DNA from 3 places in the Alcaligenes sp. NLF5-7 genome. Region 3 is predicted to be linked to each of the others. Evidence: predicted binding sites of a transcription regulator. Region 3 holds the regulator's gene; each other region holds the start of a gene.
The links. Region 3 encodes HrcA, which represses chaperone genes, less so after heat shock. Its sites were predicted from a motif close to TTAGCACTCNNNNNNNNNGAGTGCTAA; they were not measured.

Region 1 (6,210 bases), 1.0 Mb from region 3:
ATGTACGGGAAGTTGCTGGATCATGGCATCGAACTGTACGAGTACAAGGCCAGCTATTTACACGCTAAAGTCGCCGTTATCGACGATTACTCCATGGTGGGCTCGTCCAATCTGGACCCGTTCAGTCTGCTGTTGGCGCGCGAGGCTAATGTGCTGATTCAGGATGTGCCTTTCACCCAGGACCTGCAGGCCAAGCTGGAGTACGAGATCGAGCATAATGCAGCGCGCGTCTACCCGGAGCAGTATCAGCGGCTGGGTTTGTTCAGTCGACTGGGCGATTATCTGGCTTATGGCATGTTGCGCCTGGGCGTGCTGCTGACGGGTAAATCGTCCTTGTATTGATGCCTGCCAGGTGATTTGTACGGGTCTTTACCCATACAAGGTGCCGCCAGCCGGGCAGCGCCTTATAAAATACTCTCTATACTTTAAGAGTTTGGTCCCGAAGGACCGAGTTTGCCGTAACCATAATTACTTTTACCCGGAGGGTGGACCACATGAAAACACGTGCAGCTGTTGCCTGGAAAGCGGGCGCTCCGCTAACGATTGAAGAGGTCGATCTGGCAGGTCCCAAAGCGGGCGAAGTGCTGGTCGAAATCAAGGCGACGGGCATTTGCCATACCGATTACTACACCTTGTCGGGTGCTGATCCAGAAGGTTTGTTCCCAGCGATTCTGGGCCATGAAGGTGCAGGCGTGGTGCTGGATGTAGGTGCTGGCGTGACTAGCCTGCGTCCCGGCGATCACGTGATCCCTCTGTACACGCCCGAGTGCCGCCAGTGCAAATCCTGCCTGTCGCGCAAGACCAACCTGTGTACCGCGATCCGTTCGACTCAGGGCAAGGGCCTGATGCCCGATGGCACCTCGCGTTTCTCCATTGGCGGCAAGCCAGTGCACCACTACATGGGCACATCGACTTTCGCTAACCACATCGTGGTGCCGGAAATTGCCTTGGCCAAGATTCGTAACGACGCACCTTTCGACAAGGTGTGCTACATCGGCTGTGGCGTGACTACCGGTTTGGGCGCTGTGCTGTTCACCGCCAAGGTGGAAGCGGGCGCTAACGTGGTGGTGTTCGGTTTGGGCGGTATTGGCCTGAACGTGATCCAGGGCGCCAAGATGGTCGGCGCTGGCAAGATCATCGGAGTGGACATCAACCCCGAGCGCGAAGCCATGGCTCGCCAGTTTGGCATGACCGATTTCGTGAACCCCAATGAGGTTGAAAACGTGGTCGACCACATTATTCAACTGACTGACGGCGGCGCGGATTACTCCTTCGAATGTATCGGCAACACCAAGGTGATGCGTCAGGCACTGGAGTGCTGCCACCGCGGCTGGGGCCAGTCCATCATTATTGGTGTGGCCGAAGCCGGTGCCGAAATCTCCACCCGACCGTTCCAGCTGGTCACAGGTCGCGAATGGAAGGGCTCTGCCTTTGGTGGCGCTCGTGGCCGTACCGACGTCCCGACCATTGTGGACTGGTACATGGATGGCAAGATCAATATCGACGATCTGATCACCCACACCTTGCCGCTGGAGCGCATCAACGAAGGCTTTGACCTGATGAATGCCGGTAAATCCATCCGTTCGGTGGTGATGTACTGATAGACGTCGCTTGAGAAGGGCGCAGGCAGTCGCCTGCACTCTTTATCCCGGTTTCAGAGCTCGTATGCTGCCCTTGGGCGTGCCACGGGCTTTGGGCCGGATCTGCAATTGAGAACACGAGGGGGCTATGACTCAGACACTGGAACTGCTCAACGAACACCGCTGTTTTAATGGTTGGCAGCGCTACTACCAACACGCTTCGCAGACAATTGGCCTGCCCATGCGTTTTTCTGTGTACATGCCGCCGCAACTACAGGCCAGCGCTCAGAAAGGGGCTGCCAGCCTGGCAGAGGCTATCGGGCAAGGCCGTGTGCCTGTGCTGTTTTTTCTGGCCGGCCTGACCTGCACGGAAGAAACCTTCATGATCAAGGCCGGTGCCCAGCGTTACGCTGCCGAGCACGGCATCATGCTGGTCACTCCTGATACCAGCCCGCGTGGTGCTGGCGTGGACGGGGAGGACGATGGCTGGGATCTGGGAACCGGTGCCGGTTTCTATCTGGATGCCACTGAGTCCGGCTGGAGCAAGAATTACCGCATGGAAAGCTATGTGACCCAGGAGCTGTTTGATCTGGTCACGACCATCTTGCCCGGCGACGCCCGCCGTGTCGGTATCTTTGGTCACTCCATGGGCGGGCACGGTGCCTTGACGCTGGCTTTGCGCCACCCTGGCAAGTACCGCTCCGTGTCGGCCTTTGCGCCCATTGCGGCGCCGACCCGCTGCCCTTGGGGCGAAAAGGCCTTTGGTGCCTATTTGGGTCAGGATCGCCAGGCTTGGGAACAACACGACGCCAGTGCCCTGATGGCCAAGACCAGTACGCCGTATCCTGCCGGTATCTTGGTGGACCAGGGCTTGAGCGATGCCTTTCTGGCCGAACAACTGTATCCGGAAGTATTCGAGCAGGCGTGCGAGCAGGCCAAACAGCCTTTGACCCTGCGCCGTCACGACGGCTATGACCACGGCTACTATTTCATCTCGACCTTCATTCAGGACCATCTGAATTTCCACGCCGAGCGACTGTGATCGCTGGATAAACAAGGTCGCACTTTGTTATTTTCAGGTGGGCGTTAAAGCGTTACTCTCAGGCAGCCACGGTTTTTTGCCTGTTTGTGGCGTCCTGCCCACCGATTTGCCGCAGTTTTCCCTCAAGTAGTGAACTTTTTCTTGCTGCGACGCTCTTATTCCTGTACTCGAAATTTTTAGCACTCCAGACCATCGAGTGCTAAACTCAATGATTGTTGAAATACGTTTTCTGCGGTTTGAGAGCCTTGTTTAGTGCTCTCGCCGGCTGACTTTTGAAGGATTTTCCATGACACAACAAGCGAACGCTTTGGCCCTGACGTCTGGTAATGAACTCGTCGCCGCCGTGTCTAATCCAGGCGCACTGGGGACGATCGAAGCGTATATTTCTGCTGTTAACCGCCTGCCCATGCTCAGCGCCGAACGCGAAACCGAGCTGGGTCAGCGCCTGCGCGACCAGGATGACCTGGATGCTGCGCGTGAACTGATTTTGTCGCACCTGCGTCTGGTGGTCTCCATTGCCCGCCAGTACCTGGGTTACGGCTTGCCGCATGCCGACCTGATTCAGGAAGGTAACGTGGGCCTGATGAAGGCCGTCAAACGCTTTGACCCCGATCGCGGTGTACGTCTGGTGTCCTTTGCCGTGCACTGGATCAAGGCCGAGATCCACGAATATGTCGTGCGCAACTGGCGCATGGTGAAAGTGGCCACCACCAAGGCCCAACGCAAACTGTTTTTCAATCTGCGCCGCATGCGTCCGGACGGTCAAACGCTGGATACGGCCCAGGTAGACGCGATTGCACGTGAACTCGATGTGCGTCCTCAGGACGTCAGCGAGATGGAAGTGCGTCTGTCCGGTCACGATATGGCCCTGGAAGCCCCGGCCAACGACGACGATGACAATTTCGCGCCTATCTCCTACCTGTCCGATGAAGGACACGAGGAACCCACACGCGTGCTGGAGCGTCGTGCCCAGGATATGCTGGAAGGCAGCGGCCTGGAAGAAGCGATCGACACGCTGGACGAGCGTTCGCAGCGCATTGTGCGCGCCCGCTGGTTGCAGGACGATGGCGGTGCCACCTTGCACGATCTGGCCGCCGAATTCGGCGTGTCGGCAGAGCGTATCCGTCAGATCGAAGTGGCGGCGTTCAAGAAGCTGCGCGTCGCCTTGGCGCCTGCGGCTTGAGTCGTTTTAAAGAGTTACAACTTTTTGGGGGAATCCGAAGAACTTAAGCTGATTTTCGCGGACTAAACAATACATTTGCTGATTTTTGCCACCTATGCAATTCGGCATTTGCGCATCCGCTTCGGCTTCTCCTCTTCCCCTCCCTTTTGAAGCGGATGTTTACGGGACACCAGCTAGGTGTCCCTTTTTTTTGTCCTGATTTTTCAGCTGTTTTGCCTGCCGAGTCAGCCCGACCCAGTAGGCAAAATCGATCAGAAGGTCAAAGCGGCACGCAGCCAGACGGTGCGGCCAGGATCATTAAAGCGGCTTGCTGCGCCAAAACCAAAACCACTGTTCCCGGCCAGATTCAGGTGTTCGCCGTAAGTCTTGTCGAACACATTATCCACACCGGCAGTCAGGGACAGATTGCGGTTGATCTTGTAGCCGCCATACAGCGACAAGGTACTGAAACCACCTGTAGGCCCGAAGTCGTAACCCACCACATTCCCTTGTCCCTGCGAATAGCGATTTTGCTTGGCTACAATGCGCCAGACACCGCCGGCAGACCAGGGGCCTTGCACATAATCCGCTGTCAGGCGCAGATCGAGCGGGGGCATTTGCGGCAGGGCTCGGCCATCCGTACTGTTACGGCCCCAGGCGTAGGCCAGGCTGCCGCCCAAAGTCCAGTTGGGCGTCGCTTTCCAGTCCGCACCCAATTCGCCACCCATGATGCGGGCCTTGACGTTTCTGGCCTGGGTTTTCATGCCCATCATGCCACCGGGCAGGTAGTCGAACAGGATGTAATCCTGGATCTGGCCAATATAGGCAGAGGCCCAGGCCGAGACCGTTTCATCCTTGTACTGAGCACCAAAATCCAGCTGTGTGGTCTTTTCAGGCTGAATGCCCAGGAAGGCACTGGCGCTACCTTGCGGGCCGCTGGCCGGGGAAATCAGCTCCCAGTAGTCCGGCATGCGTTGGACATGGCCAATACCGGCGTACAGGCTCAAGGGCAGGGAATCCAGATCATGCTCGATACGCAGGAAAGCACTGGGCAGGGTTTCTCTACGGCGCTCGTTCGCACCGGGGTTGGGCTTGCTCATCATGCCACTGCCCAGGCTGGGTCGCAGGTCGCGGGCACTGGCCCAATCCAGACGTGCGCCACCAATCAAACGGCTGGCGTCGTTCAGGTCCCAACGGGCTTCGGTGAACAGACCAATATTGTCGAACTCGGCATCTTTCACCCAATCCTGATCGCGGTAGTCCTGCATGCCCATGCCACTGCGTTTGCGATGGCGGCTGCGCATCAAATCGGCACCTGTGGTCAAGGTCAGGTCCTCGCTCAAGGCCCAGTCCATGCTTAGACGGCCACCCCAGGTCAGGCGGTCCACATTGGAGGCCATAGGCATGGACATGCCTCCTCCCGGTTTGAAGGTGCGCAGCCCGTAGTTGTCCATCACGTGATCGGCGTAGTTGTAGTAGAGCTGGGCCTCTACATTGCGCAGCACGCCTTCGTGCATATCCTTCTTGAAACGCAGACCCAAGGTTTCACGCTTGAATTTTGTGCCATCCATGCCACGACCAGCATAGCGGGCATAGCCGTCGCCTGTGCCTGCACTGAGCTCCAGCAAGGTATTGGCATCCGGCGTCAGGCCAATGGCGACGTCCGTATTCCATTTCTTCCAGCGCGAGGGCACACGTTCGCCATCACCGTCCTTGTAGTCCTGAGCGCGATCTTGATTGGCAGTCAGGCGGGCATAGTAAGAGGCATTGCCAGCCGCAAAGTCCACATTGCCTGCGTGACGGCCAGCCGAACCGCCCAGAATACTGGCGTCCAGCGTGGCGTCGTTCTCGGTAAAGCCGGGCGCTTTGCGCTCGAAGCGTACCGTTCCGGCAGAAGCACCCGGGCCCCAGCGCACGCTTTGAGGGCCCTTGATGATGGTCAGTTCATCAAAGGATTGGGGCGAAATGTAGGAGGTCGGCGCATCCATGCGTGACGGGCAGGCACCGGGCATGGAGCTGCCATTGGTCAGCACATTCAGACGCGAGCCAAACATGCCGCGCAGCACCGGGTCCCCGTTGCTGCCGCCATTACGAATGGCCGCAAAGCCAGGAATGGTTTTCAAGTAGTCCGTGCCGTCGCTGGCAGGCAAGGGCAGGCGGGGCAGTTTGGGGTTGGTGCTGAACTGCAAAGGGGATTCAGGAGCCACTCCGGTCACTACGATAGGGCTGAGTTGTTCAATAACGGTGGATTGGGCCAGGGCAATAGAAGGCACGCAGGCCAGCACACCGGCGCTGATCAGGCCGGGGTTTATTAATTTCTTCATGACTAAATTCCGAAGAGCAGCCGTCGTCCAGCGGCAAACCCGCTTGGGCGATGGCAACAAAGGAGAAAAGGCGTGGCGGCAGAGCCGAACGCGGGGAATCAG
Region 2 (6,210 bases), 340 kb from region 3:
GTCTTGGTCGGTGTTGTCGCCTTTCAGTTGGGCAACAGCTGCGCGGGCACGAATCAGTGCAACGCCACCGCCAGGAACGATACCTTCTTCGACGGCTGCGCGAGTAGCGTGCAGGGCGTCTTCAACGCGGGCTTTCTTCTCTTTCATTTCGACTTCGGTGGCAGCGCCAACGCGAATCACGGCAACACCGCCAGCCAGCTTGGCCACGCGCTCTTGCAGTTTTTCACGGTCGTAGTCGGAAGTGGACTCGTCGATCTGAACGCGGATTTGTTTCACGCGAGCTTCGATGTCGGTGCCGTTGCCAGCGCCGTCGATGATCGTGGTGTTTTCTTTGGCCACTTCAATGCGCTTGGCCTGACCCAGGTCGTCCAGAGTCGCTTTTTCCAGGGACATACCGGTTTCTTCGGAGATCACGGTACCGCCAGTCAGGATAGCGATGTCTTCCAGCATGGCTTTGCGACGATCGCCAAAGCCAGGAGCTTTAACGGCGGTAGTCTTCAGAATGCCACGGATGTTGTTCACAACCAGAGTAGCCAGGGCTTCGCCTTCCACATCTTCAGCAACGATCAGCAAAGGACGGCTGGTCTTGGCAACTTGCTCCAGTACGGGCAGCAGGTCACGGATGTTGGAGATTTTCTTGTCGAAAATCAGAACAAACGGATCGTCCAGAACAGCAACTTGCTTGTCAGCGTTGTTGATGAAGTAAGGGGACAGGTAGCCGCGGTCAAACTGCATACCTTCGACCACGTCCAGTTCGTTTTCCAGGGACTTGCCGTCTTCAACGGTAATTACGCCTTCTTTGCCCACTTTGTCCATGGCATTGGCGATGATCTCACCAATGGAGTGGTCGCTGTTGGCGGAAATGGAACCGACCTGAGCAATTTCTTTGCTGGTGGTGCAAGGACGGGACAGTTGACGCAGTTCGTCAACCACAACGCCAACAGCCTTGTCGATACCGCGCTTCAGGTCCATTGGGTTGATGCCTGCGGCAACAAACTTCAGGCCTTCTTCAACGATGGCTTGGGCCAGCACAGTAGCGGTAGTGGTACCGTCACCGGCGTTGTCGGAAGTTTTGGAAGCAACTTCTTTAACCAGTTGAGCACCGATGTTCTCGAACTTGTCTTTCAGTTCGATTTCTTTGGCAACGGACACACCGTCTTTAGTAACGGTAGGAGCGCCGAAAGAGCGGTCCAGAACAACGTTACGGCCTTTGGGGCCCATGGTGGTCTTAACAGCGTTAGCCAGAATATTGACGCCGCGTACGATGCGGGTACGTGCGTCGTCGCCGAAGTAAACTTGTTTTGCGGTCATGGTTTGAATCCTATTGAATTTTCGTTGGCGGTACTTATTCGATCACGGCGAAGATTTCTTCTTCGCGGATCACCAGCAGCTCTTCGCCGTCGATCTTGACGGCCTGGCCGGAGTATTTGCCAAACAGAACTTTGTCGCCGACCTTCAGATCCAGCGCCAGAACCTTGCCGTCCTCGGTTTTCTTACCGGGGCCAACGGCCAGGATTTCGCCTTGATCGGGCTTTTCAGTCGCGCTCTCGGGGATAACGATACCGGAAGCGGTGGTGCGTTCGTTGTCCAGACGCTTGACGATCACACGATCGTTCAAAGGACGCAGTGCCATGGAGAAACTCCTGTTTAAAGATGACTTTAGTTGTTGGTCCGATTGTGGGGGCGAGGCGTTTTAGCACTCAACCCCTTCGAGTGCTAATTATAGGGACGACTTTTCTAATTTCAAGAGCACCAGGGTCAGGCTGTTACATATTTGTCCTGGGGCGTGAAGTAGGGGGGAGGGAAACGCCGGGTTCTGGTGCGTGTCTGAACTTGGGCTCACATTCATAAGGCAAGCTCAGTTAAGCTGGGCGCTTTCGATCATGAGCGGTCGGGCATGATCGAACGCCAGGCTTTCTTTTGTCTAAAGAGATTTCCACGAAAACCAGCGCAATGTCCAACTTCAACCTATTCAATGTCTTTCTCCAACGCTGGGGGGCTCAGGCCGCTGGCAAGCCTTTCAGCACTGCGACCAGCGATCTGATGCCCGTGCGGCTGACCGGGAAGTTGGAGGGGCAGCCGGCGATGATCAAAATCACACGAGATCTTGATGAGCGTATCGGCGGCCAAGTGCTGCAATGGTGGGCTGGCGATGGCGCGGCGCATGTATATGCGCTGGACCCAGACTCTGGAGCGTTGCTGATGGAGCGTGCAACGGGCTCCAGGGACTTATTGCGCATGGCTTTAGAAGGGGAAGATGATGCAGCGACGACCTGTATCTGCCGTGCCCTTGAACAATTGCATTCAAACCGACCTTCGGCCCCACCTGACAATTTGCGCCCCCTGAGCGATTTTTTTGAATCGCTGGCACCGATGGCGCAGCAAGAGGGCGGTCTGATGGCTGAATGCGCACTAGTGGCCAATGAGCTGCTGCGAGATCAGCGTGATCAGGTCGTTCTGCACGGGGATGCGCACCGAGGCCAATAAAGAGTTGGCCGTTGCAGATCTGGCTCGACAGGCCTTAGCTTGAGGGGTTCATCATTATTTCATTACCCGTACTCAAGGCGATCAGCTTGCTCATGGTGGTGAAGTTGCGTGTCGTCGCAACGACCTTGAGCTTTCTCTCGATGAAATTATTGTTGGCTTTCAGGTCTCGATACCGGGTTGCGCACACTATATAGACGATGTCATCAATGATGCGGACCTGATCCGGTGCGTGCTCCAGGGCGTGGAAGGCATGGAGTAAGGCGCTGTCTGCTGGGGAGCGCAGCAGGGTGAAATATAGCTGGCTGGGGCTTTCGTCCTTGAAAGGATTGTTCGCCATCACCCGCATGAAATAAGTCGGTGTTCGGGCGATAACCTGAATATCTCCGCCCAGCTTGTTCTTGCCGGTAGGCATGAGGCCGCGCAATAAAAGAATCTGTGTATTCATGGTGTGTGCTGGCCGTGAGGTTGGGGTGTTGCCGTGCGGGCGGGAGTTTCAGTGCGCCATTTTATGCTGTGTTAAAAAACAGTAGTGAGTTTGGTTTTCAAGGCTCGTCAGTCTGCTCTGTGTGAGCATCACGGCTGGTTGGTGCAGATGTTGCGTCGGCGGTTTGGCGGTAATACGGACCCGGGCGCATGACGCCTTCGTGAGGAGCCTCATCAAAAAAACAGGCCGATTTCCCTAGGAATTCGGCCTGTTTCTTGTTGGGCTGATGGCATTTGAATGTGGCGAATTATTCAGCCTGGTGCAGTAGCCTGCAGATTGCTTAATCCGTCTTTACGTCGTTTATGCCCGTTTGCTCAAATCCGGTGCCGGTGTCGTTGGCAGCAAAGGATCAATCGCCCGGCAAAGAGCCAGCAACTGATCATCTGCACCGATACCCGCTTCAATCAGCATCCCCACCGGCAAACCGCCCGACAGACCGATAGGCAGGGAAATGCCCGGTGCGCCCAGGTTCGAACCCAAGTCGGTACGCGAGATGTAGGTGTTGAAGGTAGGCACTGCCTTGCCGTTCATCATGGTGCTTTCATCATCGCCAATCGGGCAGGCGGTCAGCGGGCTGGTCGGGAAGATCAAGCCACTGACATTGGACTGGCGCAGCAGGTCTGCATAGGCCTGTTGCATCAGGGGGCGGTTTACATTCAGCGCTTCTTCGTAGGCTTCCTGGCTGATGGTGTAGTCGCCCGTAATGGCGTCGAAAATCTCTTTCACATCGGGGCTGTGAATGCCCGCAATCAACTCGTCCAAGCTAATGTCGTACTTGTTTTCGGCCAGGTACAAAGGCAGGTTCTGCAAGGTTTCATACAGCACAATCGGCATGCCGACGCGGGCATTGATCTTCAGAACCGGAGACAGGTCTACATCGACCAGCGTGACACCGGCTTTTTGCAAATCATCCAGAAATGCCAGGGTCACGTCGGCCACACCGGCATCCATATCTTTCCAGAAGCTGTCACGGGGTACGCCCAGACGCAGTTCCTTCAAGGAAGGAGTGGCAATCACAGTAGGGGTCTTCTGGCAGAGCAGGCTGTCCAGCAAGCTGATGTCAGCCAGACTGCGAGTCATGGGGCCTGCTGTATCGCGGGTAGGGGACAAGGGCACAATGCCCTGGCCCGAATAACGGCCCACTGTAGGACGGAAACCGTACAGGCCGCAAAGCGCGGCAGGTAAACGCACCGAAGCGCCCGTATCCGTGCCCAAGCCAGCTGGAAACTGACGAGCTGCCACAACCGTTGCAGTGCCACCGGAAGAGCCGCCGGGAATACGACTTGGATCATAAGGGTTGCGACTGGGGCCCGTAGTGGCGTTATTGGTCGTAATCCCAAAAGCCAGTTCGTGCATCACGGACTTGGCGGGCAGCACGGCACCGGCCTTGCGCAATTGTGCGACTACATCTGCATCTTTCAGCGGCACGCGACCTTGCAGGGCGCCGGTGCTGGACGTGGTGGGCATGTCCGTGGTGTTCAGGTTGTCTTTCATCACCAAAGGCACGCCGTCCAGCGCCAAGGCTTCGCCACGGGCGCGGCGTGCATCAGACTGATCGGCCTGCTGGTAAAACAGCGCTGAATCCAAATGTGCCAGACCGCCCAAATGGGCCATTTCTTGTGATTGCTTGAGCAGCTCGTCGGCAATCTCACGGGCGCTGAACTGGCTTTTTTCCAGACCTGCCAGCAGTTCGCTGGCGCTAAGTTCGGTAAGTGACATGGGGTCTCCTGGGGAGGCGTGAACGCCCCCGGCTTTTGCTGTGATAGTCCTATCAATCAGCCTCTAACGGGGCTGTCTTGAAAAAAGAGACTGTAAGGGTATCAGCAAGCAGGAGGAATAACTCAGGACGCCTTCCAAACGACCTTGTTGCGGCCAGCATGCTTGGCTTCGTACAAAAGCCGGTCAGCTTGCTCAATGGCCTGCTTGATGTCGCCATTGCTGTTTAGCTGAACCACACCGAAACTGGCCGTCAGCGTATGCGCCGTGGCGGGGATATGCAGATTCATCACACTGCTGCGCAAACGCTCGGCAACCAGCACGGCGGTATGCAAGCTGGTACTGCGTATCAGCAAGACAAACTCCTCGCCCCCAAAGCGGGCTGCCAAATCGTCCTGGCGAACCGTGCGAGCCAGTAAGGCCCCGAACTCCTTCAAGGCCCGATCGCCCGCTGCATGGCCCCAGGTGTCATTGACCATCTTGAAGTGGTCCAGATCGCAGGTCATGACCGCCCAACCACTATGACCATACAGTTCCAGGCGTTTTTTAACCTGCTCGAAAAATGCACGACGATTCAACAAACGGGTTAAAGGGTCCCGGCTGCGCTCATGATCCAGCGTCTGCACAATCGACATGGCGGTGCTGGTCAAAATAGCCAGCGCTACCCAGATGCTGATGAACATATTGGTTGCCAGCATCAAGAGCCATAAACCGGAGCGGGTCAGCTCTGGCTGCATCTCGTGAGGGATCAACGTGGCCAGCGCAAATACACGAACAAAGGCATAGAGCAAGGCCGTCAGGTAAGAGGCCCGCAACAGCGTTGCCAAAGGAATCGTGCGTGACCTGCCGGACAAGATCGACTTGATGGGCAAAGCAACCAACAAGGCCAGGCCCCAGTTCAGAATTTGTAAACGCAGCCAGAGATCATCATCAATCTGGGAAAAATAAAAAAGCAGCCCCAGCGTGACGAGGACGATTGCCCCAGCCAATCTGGGATGAGCACGTCCGCCAAAACGCAAGGCGACCCCATGAGACAAGGCCCAGACACCATATAAATACATAGCCGACAAGGGCAGAGTCCAGCGGGCGAGTTGCTCATTGGGCATCAGGCTATGGATCCCCATAGGAATAGCCGTGGAGATATACCCCGAGGCAATCCAGAGCAGGTAACGGTGATCGCGTAGACGGCTCCAGCAGTAAATCATCGCGATGCCCAGCAATGCCGCGCAGGCAGGGACGATCAGAACGAAATACTGGTTCGGAGAGGACACGGTGTGTTCGCGTGCATTAAGAAGAGTTGAAAACTGGCGTTACAACAATTGTAACGATATTGCTGCAGGGCAGACGCTTATCGATTGAGAACAAACAGTTTAATCAGAGAAAAGAGGAAGTTTTGATCTGCTTTATGAGCCGGTTTCCGTTAAGGGAAGGCTGCGCAGAATGAGAAGGACAGACAAGGGGAAGGATTGTTTACCTAAGCTAAACAAAAAATCAGGAATACTTTTCAAAACCACACCGAAAAC
Region 3 (6,210 bases):
GATCAACGCCGCTTTCTTTCTTGAACTCGTCGATGATGTAGTCGATGATGCGCTTGTCAAAGTCTTCGCCACCCAGGAAGGTGTCACCGTTGGTGGAGAGCACTTCAAATTGCTTCTCACCGTCGATATCGGCGATTTCGATGATGGACACGTCAAACGTACCGCCACCCAAGTCGTACACAGCGATCTTGCGATCACCCTTGTCAGCCTTGTCCAGACCAAAAGCCAAAGCTGCGGCGGTAGGCTCGTTGATGATGCGCTTGACTTCCAGACCGGCAATGCGGCCTGCATCCTTGGTTGCCTGACGCTGGCTGTCGTTAAAGTAAGCAGGCACGGTAATCACGGCCTCGGTTACTTCTTCGCCCAGGTAGTCTTCGGCAGTTTTCTTCATTTTGCGCAAGATGTCGGCGGACACTTGCTGAGGTGCCATCTTCTTGCCTTGAGCTTCCACCCATGCGTCGCCGTTGTCGGCGGCAGTGATGGTGTAAGGCACGTGCTCGATGTCTGTCTGAACTGCCTTTTCAGTGAACTTACGACCGATCAAGCGCTTGACAGCGAAGATAGTGTTGGTGGGGTTGGTGACAGCCTGGCGTTTGGCAGGAGCGCCAACCAGGATTTCGCCATCCTGCATGTAAGCCACGATGGAAGGGGTCGTACGACCGCCTTCGGCATTTTCGATAATACGAACCTGGTCGCCATCCAACACCGATACACAGCTATTGGTGGTTCCAAGGTCAATACCAATGATTTTGCCCATGATTTTTTACCTGACTAAAAGATTGATTGCGAAAGCAAATTATTTGATGAAATGCATATGGGGAACTCTGCGTGCATTTCAAGAGCAATGGCCTTATTTTTTTACTGTGCAAGCGGTTGATCCGAAAAAGCAGTCAAAAACGCCTTGATTCCGAACAGCCTGCGCGCACAGACAGGCTGGCTCTATTACTTGGGGGCCGACACCATCACCAAGGCCGGACGCAGCACGCGATCCGAAATGGTGTAGCCCTTTTGCAGCAACTGAGCCACTGCGCCTTCTTCAAACTCCGAAGGTACGGCCGAAATGGCTTGGTGCAGGTGCGGATCAAACTTGTCACCGGCTTGTGGAGCCACTTCTTTCAGGTTGTTGCGCTCAAAAGCCTTGTTCAGTTGACGCAAGGTAGTTTCCACGCCTTCTTTCCAGGCGTCCGTGCTTTGCTCGGTCTGGGCCAGAGCCGCTTCCAGGCTGTCACGCACGGGAATCAGGCTTTCAGCAAAGGACTCGGTGCCGAACTTGCGGGCTTTAGAGACATCATCCTCCGCACGGCGGCGAATGTTTTCCACCTCGGCCTTGGCACGCAGCAGCTGGTCGTAGTACTGCGACACTTTTTCCTGGGCCTGAGCCAACTCGGTGGCCAGATCAGCCGAACTTTCTTCGGGCTGCTGAGCCAAAATCTCTGGCTGCTCGTGCTCGGGGGTGCCCTGTTGTGCCTGTTCAGGCGTGTTTTCCGTCACTTCCCCGTCCAGAGGCTTATTGGGATCGGCATGTGTAGCCATTCGATGTATCTCCACTACAGAATTCGTTGATCGCATAAAAATGGGGGCATCTGCCCCCAGTTCAAGACCCGCCTGCATATTTTGCTGGCCAGCCCCTTGGAAAACGTCCAATACCGCTATCCGGCTGGCACCAGACGGCTGGGCAGCCAGCCTCCCAGATGCTGCACGGCCAGCCGTCCCAGGCCCTCAATCCATTGCGGATCGTCATTCAGGCAAGGTATGTAATGGAACTCGCGGCCACCTTCTTCCAGGAAAGCGTCGCGGCATTCCACCTGGATTTCTTCCAGCGTCTCCAGACAATCGGCCAGAAAACCGGGGCAGACGGCATCCACACGCCCCACCCCCTGCTTACCCCATTCGCGCAAGGTGGGCTCGGTATAGGGTTCCAGCCAGCGCTGCGCGCCAAAGCGACTTTGAAATGCCATATGCACTTCTACGGCAGGCTCATCCAGCGCCGCACGCAAGGCATCCGCCGTTTCTCGGCAGTCACGGTAATAAGGGTCGCCCAGTTCCACGCAGCGGCGCGGCAAGCCGTGAAAGCTCAATAACAGACGCTCTGGCTTGCCATGGTCATCCCAGTAGCGGCGTATCTGTGCCGCCAGCGGGCCAATGTAGTCCGGGTGCGTATGGTAACGCTTGAGGAAGCGCAGCTCAGGTTGATTGCGCTGTTTTCCAAGGTGCTCCGCCACGCAATCCACCGCCGTAGCCGTGGTGCTGGCTGCATACTGCGGGTACAGGGGCAAGCTCAAGATTCGTTCGCAACCCGCTGCTTTCAATTTATCCAGACCACTGGCAATGGACGGGTTGCCATAACGCATACCCAGCTCCACCTTCACATCATGACCTTGCGATTGCAGCAGCTCTTGCAGGCCATCTGCCTGTGCCTGGCTGTAGACCAGCAAGGGCGCGCCCTGTGGCAACCAGATATCCTTGTAGCGCGGTGCCAGCTTGCTGGGGCGGCGAGGCAAGATGAACAGACGCAGAATAATCTGCCAGAGCGGCTGGGGGATTTCAATGACACGGGGATCAGACAGGAATTCCCCCAGGTAGCGGCGAATGGACGCAGCATCGGGCCGGTCCGGCGTGCCCAGATTGACCAGCAAGATACCGATGGGCCCGGCCTCGCGTACCGGAGCCTGATCATTGAACATATCGGCGTCCTGCGATTCGGGCAAATAAGGAGAAGCAAACAACTTGGGCATGATGATTAGTACGTTAGACAGCCAGATTGCCCTCAGCCCAACAGCAGGCCGAAGGTCCATCCCTTAACTGGCAGAGTGATGGCTCAGGGCATTGGACAATAGCCGGGCCGTAATGTCCACGATAGGAATCACACGATCATACGCCATCCGCGATGGCCCGATCACACCCAGCGTCCCCACGACCTTGCCATCCACGCCATACGGCGCGGTAATGACGGACACATCATCCAAAGGTAAAAGCTGCGAATCCCCACCGATATAAATTTGCACGCCATCGGCCTGACTGGAGACATCGAGCAAGTGCAGCAGATCGGTTTTCTTCTCGAACAAGGAAAACAGACGGCGCAAACGATCCATGTCCGCCACCATCTCGGTCACGTTCAAAAGCTTGCTTTCACCGGCGATGACCACAGCTTCTTCGCTATCGGGCTGATGGCTGCCCACATCCACCGCCTGTTGCATCAGACGCGAAATATCCGCCTGCAAGGAGCTGAGCTCCTGTGACAAGGCCAGCTTGACCGACTCGAAGGACATGCCCGAGAAATGCTGATTGAAAAAGTTGCTGGCCTCGACCAGCTCCTGCTCCAGATAGTCGCGCGGCACAAACAGGATGCGGTTTTGCACATCACCATCCGGCGTGACGATAATCAGCAACACACGTTTGTCAGACAGACGAATAAATTCAATTTGCCTGAAGGTCTGGGCTTTTTTCGGCGCCAGCACCACACCGGCAAACTGCGACAGATTCGACAGCAAGGAAGCGGCAGAACTGACGGCCCGGTTGGGTTCGTCAAAAGGCAGGTACTGGCTAAGATTACGTGCATCGGGCCGCTCGAAACGCTCGGCAGCCAGGAGGCGATCCACAAACAGGCGATAGCCTTTGGGCGTAGGAATGCGCCCCGCCGAGGTGTGGGGGCTATGAATCAGGCCCAGGCCTTCCAGCTCGGCCATCACATTACGAATCGTGGCCGGGGAAAAATCAAAAATGGTCGATAAGGTACGGGACCCTACCGGCTGACCATCGGCGATGTAACGCTCGATCAGCACCTTCAACAAGGCATTTGCTCTGTCATCCATGTCGCGTACGTCACTTAAAAACACCAGCTCTGCATGATAAAGGGGAGAATCTTACAGCCAAGCCTAGAGTGGCAACTCTATAATCCACTGATCGCCATTATTTCATCAATCATAAGGTTTTCGCCCCATGCATTTCAAAACGGTTGCCATTGTTGGCAGATACCAGGACTCCGGCTTGGATGCGCCCATCCGATCGCTGGCTAAAACCCTGGTCAACACTGGTTGCTCGGTGCTGCTTGAGGCCACAACCGCCCAGAATGCCGGTATTACCGAATTCCCCATCGGCGATTATGCCCAAATTGGCGAGCGCGCCGATCTGGCTATCGTGATGGGCGGGGATGGCACCATGATAGGCGCTGCGCGCGAATTAGCCCACAGCAAGGTTCCCCTGATCGGGATCAACCACGGCCGCCTGGGCTTCATTACCGACATTCCCCTGGATGACGCCAACGACGCCTTGCTGCGCGTGCTGAAAGGCGAATACGACATTGAAGAGCGCTCCATGCTGGAAGGCCGCGTGGTGCGTGACGGGCAAGTGCTGTATTCAGGCGTGGCCCTGAACGATGTGGTCATCAACCGTGCCGGGCGCGGCGGCATGATCGAGCTGCGTGTCGAGCTTGACGGCGTATTCATGTACCGCCAGCGCTCCGACGGCCTGATCATCTCCACCCCCACGGGCTCCACGGCCTATGCGCTGGCGGCTAGTGGTCCCTTGCTGCACCCTTCCCTGAAGGCATTTTTGCTGGTCCCCGTTGCTCCGCAAACCCTGTCGCACCGCCCTATCGTGCTACCCGACACAGGCACCCTGAACTTGACCATTACGGCCCTGGGCCGGGTGGAATCGGGTGGCAGCGTGCACTTTGACATGCAAACCTGGTCGGACTGTCAGCAGGGAGACCGCATTGACGTGCGTCGCTCCCAGGACACCATTCGCTTTATCCATCCCAAGGGCTACAGCTTTTTTTCCACCCTGCGTCAGAAGCTGGGCTGGAATCACATCCCTTTGCCTAACGACGAAAACGAATAAACCCCTATGCTCCGTACCCTGCACGTTCGAGACTTTGTGATCGTGGATCAAGCCACGATTGATTTCGACTCCGGCTTCACGGTTTTTTCCGGGGAGACCGGCGCTGGTAAATCCATTCTGATTGACGCGCTCTCCCTGGTGCTGGGGGCACGCGGCGATGCCAAAGCCATCCGCGAGGGCTGTCCGCGCACTGAAGTCAGCGCGCACTTCGATTGTGAACAAGACATTCAAAGCTGGCTGCGCGAGCGTGACTTCGATGTCGCGGACGAGTTGATCTTGCGTCGACTGATCGACCTGCAAGGTCGCAACCGCAGCTACATCAATGGCAGCGCTGCAACCCTGACGCAGTTGCGCGAACTGGGTGAATTGCTGGTGGATATCCACGGCCAGCACGCTCATCAAAGTCTGATGAACCCTCAAAGCCAATACGATCTGCTCGACAGCCAAGGCGGCCATTTACCCCTGGCGCGCCAAGTGGCGCAGTCCTGGCAGCAATTGAGCCAGGCACGCAAAGCCGTCGAACAGGCCAGTCAAAGTGCTGAGCAGGGCAAACGAGAGCAGGAGCGTCTTGAGTGGCAGATCAACGAGCTGTCCAGCCTGAATCTGCGTGCTGGTGAATGGGACCAGTTGCAACAAGAACACACCCGCCTGTCCCATGCCCAGGCCTTGATTGACGGCAGTGCCTTGGCCCTGACGGCTCTGGATGGCGAGGAAACCTCGGTACAGCAACTGCTGGGCAAAGCGAGCCACGAAATGAGCGCCCTGCTGCGTCATGACCCAGGCCTGCAAGCGATTGTGGATGCCTTGGAGTCGGCACAAATTGCCGTCACCGAAGCAGCTTCGGACTTGAACAGTTATCTAAGCGATATGGAGCTGGACCCCGAGCGTCTGGCGCAGGCAGAAGAACGGGTTTCTGCCATTTTCAGTGCCGCACGCAAGCTGAAAGTGGAGCCCGAAGAACTGCCCAGCCTGCTGGAAACCTGGCAGGAACAGTTGGCACAGCTGCAACAGTCTTTTGATCTGGAAGCCCTGCAAGCCAAGGCTCAGCAGGCTGAAAAGCAGTACCAGGAGCTAAGTAGCAAGCTAAGTGCCGCAAGACGCAAAACCAGTGTGCAACTGAGCAAACAGGTCAGCCAGGCGATGCAGTCCATGGCCATGCAAGGCGGTCGCTTCGAGGTCGCCCTGACCGCTTGCGCGCCCCAGGTTCACGGCGCAGAGCAGGTGGAGTTTCTGGTGGCTGGTCACGAAGGGGTAACACCACGCCCGCTGGCCAAAGTGGCCTCGGGTGGTGAGCTGGCCCGAATTTCATTGGCACTGTCTGTTATCGCCAGCCAGGCAGCGCGCGTGCCTACCCTGATTTTTGACGAGGTG

Region 1: rpoH (RNA polymerase sigma factor RpoH) is a predicted target of HrcA. The motif match lies at 2,799-2,825, and genes of this name have one in related genera.
Region 2: MID00_RS12045 (co-chaperone GroES) is a predicted target of HrcA. The motif match lies at 1,694-1,720, and genes of this name have one in related genera.

Annotation. Positions count from the first base shown of each region.
Region 1 is NZ_CP100755.1:1,918,128-1,924,337, forward strand. Features, by position in the region: gene clsB (cardiolipin synthase ClsB) at 1-342, shown strand, start outside; gene MID00_RS08915 (S-(hydroxymethyl)glutathione dehydrogenase/class III alcohol dehydrogenase) at 495-1,601, shown strand; gene fghA (S-formylglutathione hydrolase) at 1,729-2,622, shown strand; gene rpoH (RNA polymerase sigma factor RpoH) at 2,909-3,805, shown strand; gene MID00_RS08930 (TonB-dependent copper receptor) at 4,057-6,108, opposite strand; gene MID00_RS08935 (DUF2946 family protein) at 6,207-6,210, opposite strand, start outside.
Region 2 is NZ_CP100755.1:2,625,690-2,631,899, forward strand. Features, by position in the region: gene groL (chaperonin GroEL) at 1-1,311, opposite strand, end outside; gene MID00_RS12045 (co-chaperone GroES) at 1,346-1,633, opposite strand; gene MID00_RS12050 (aminoglycoside phosphotransferase family protein) at 1,954-2,487, shown strand; gene MID00_RS12055 (DUF1697 domain-containing protein) at 2,522-2,932, opposite strand; gene iaaH (indoleacetamide hydrolase) at 3,272-4,690, opposite strand; gene MID00_RS12065 (diguanylate cyclase) at 4,813-5,958, opposite strand; gene MID00_RS12070 (hypothetical protein) at 6,091-6,210, opposite strand, start outside.
Region 3 is NZ_CP100755.1:2,962,592-2,968,801, reverse strand. Features, by position in the region: gene dnaK (molecular chaperone DnaK) at 1-757, opposite strand, end outside; gene grpE (nucleotide exchange factor GrpE) at 943-1,533, opposite strand; gene hemH (ferrochelatase) at 1,650-2,735, opposite strand; gene hrcA (heat-inducible transcriptional repressor HrcA) at 2,799-3,812, opposite strand; gene MID00_RS13650 (NAD kinase) at 3,940-4,839, shown strand; gene recN (DNA repair protein RecN) at 4,846-6,210, shown strand, end outside.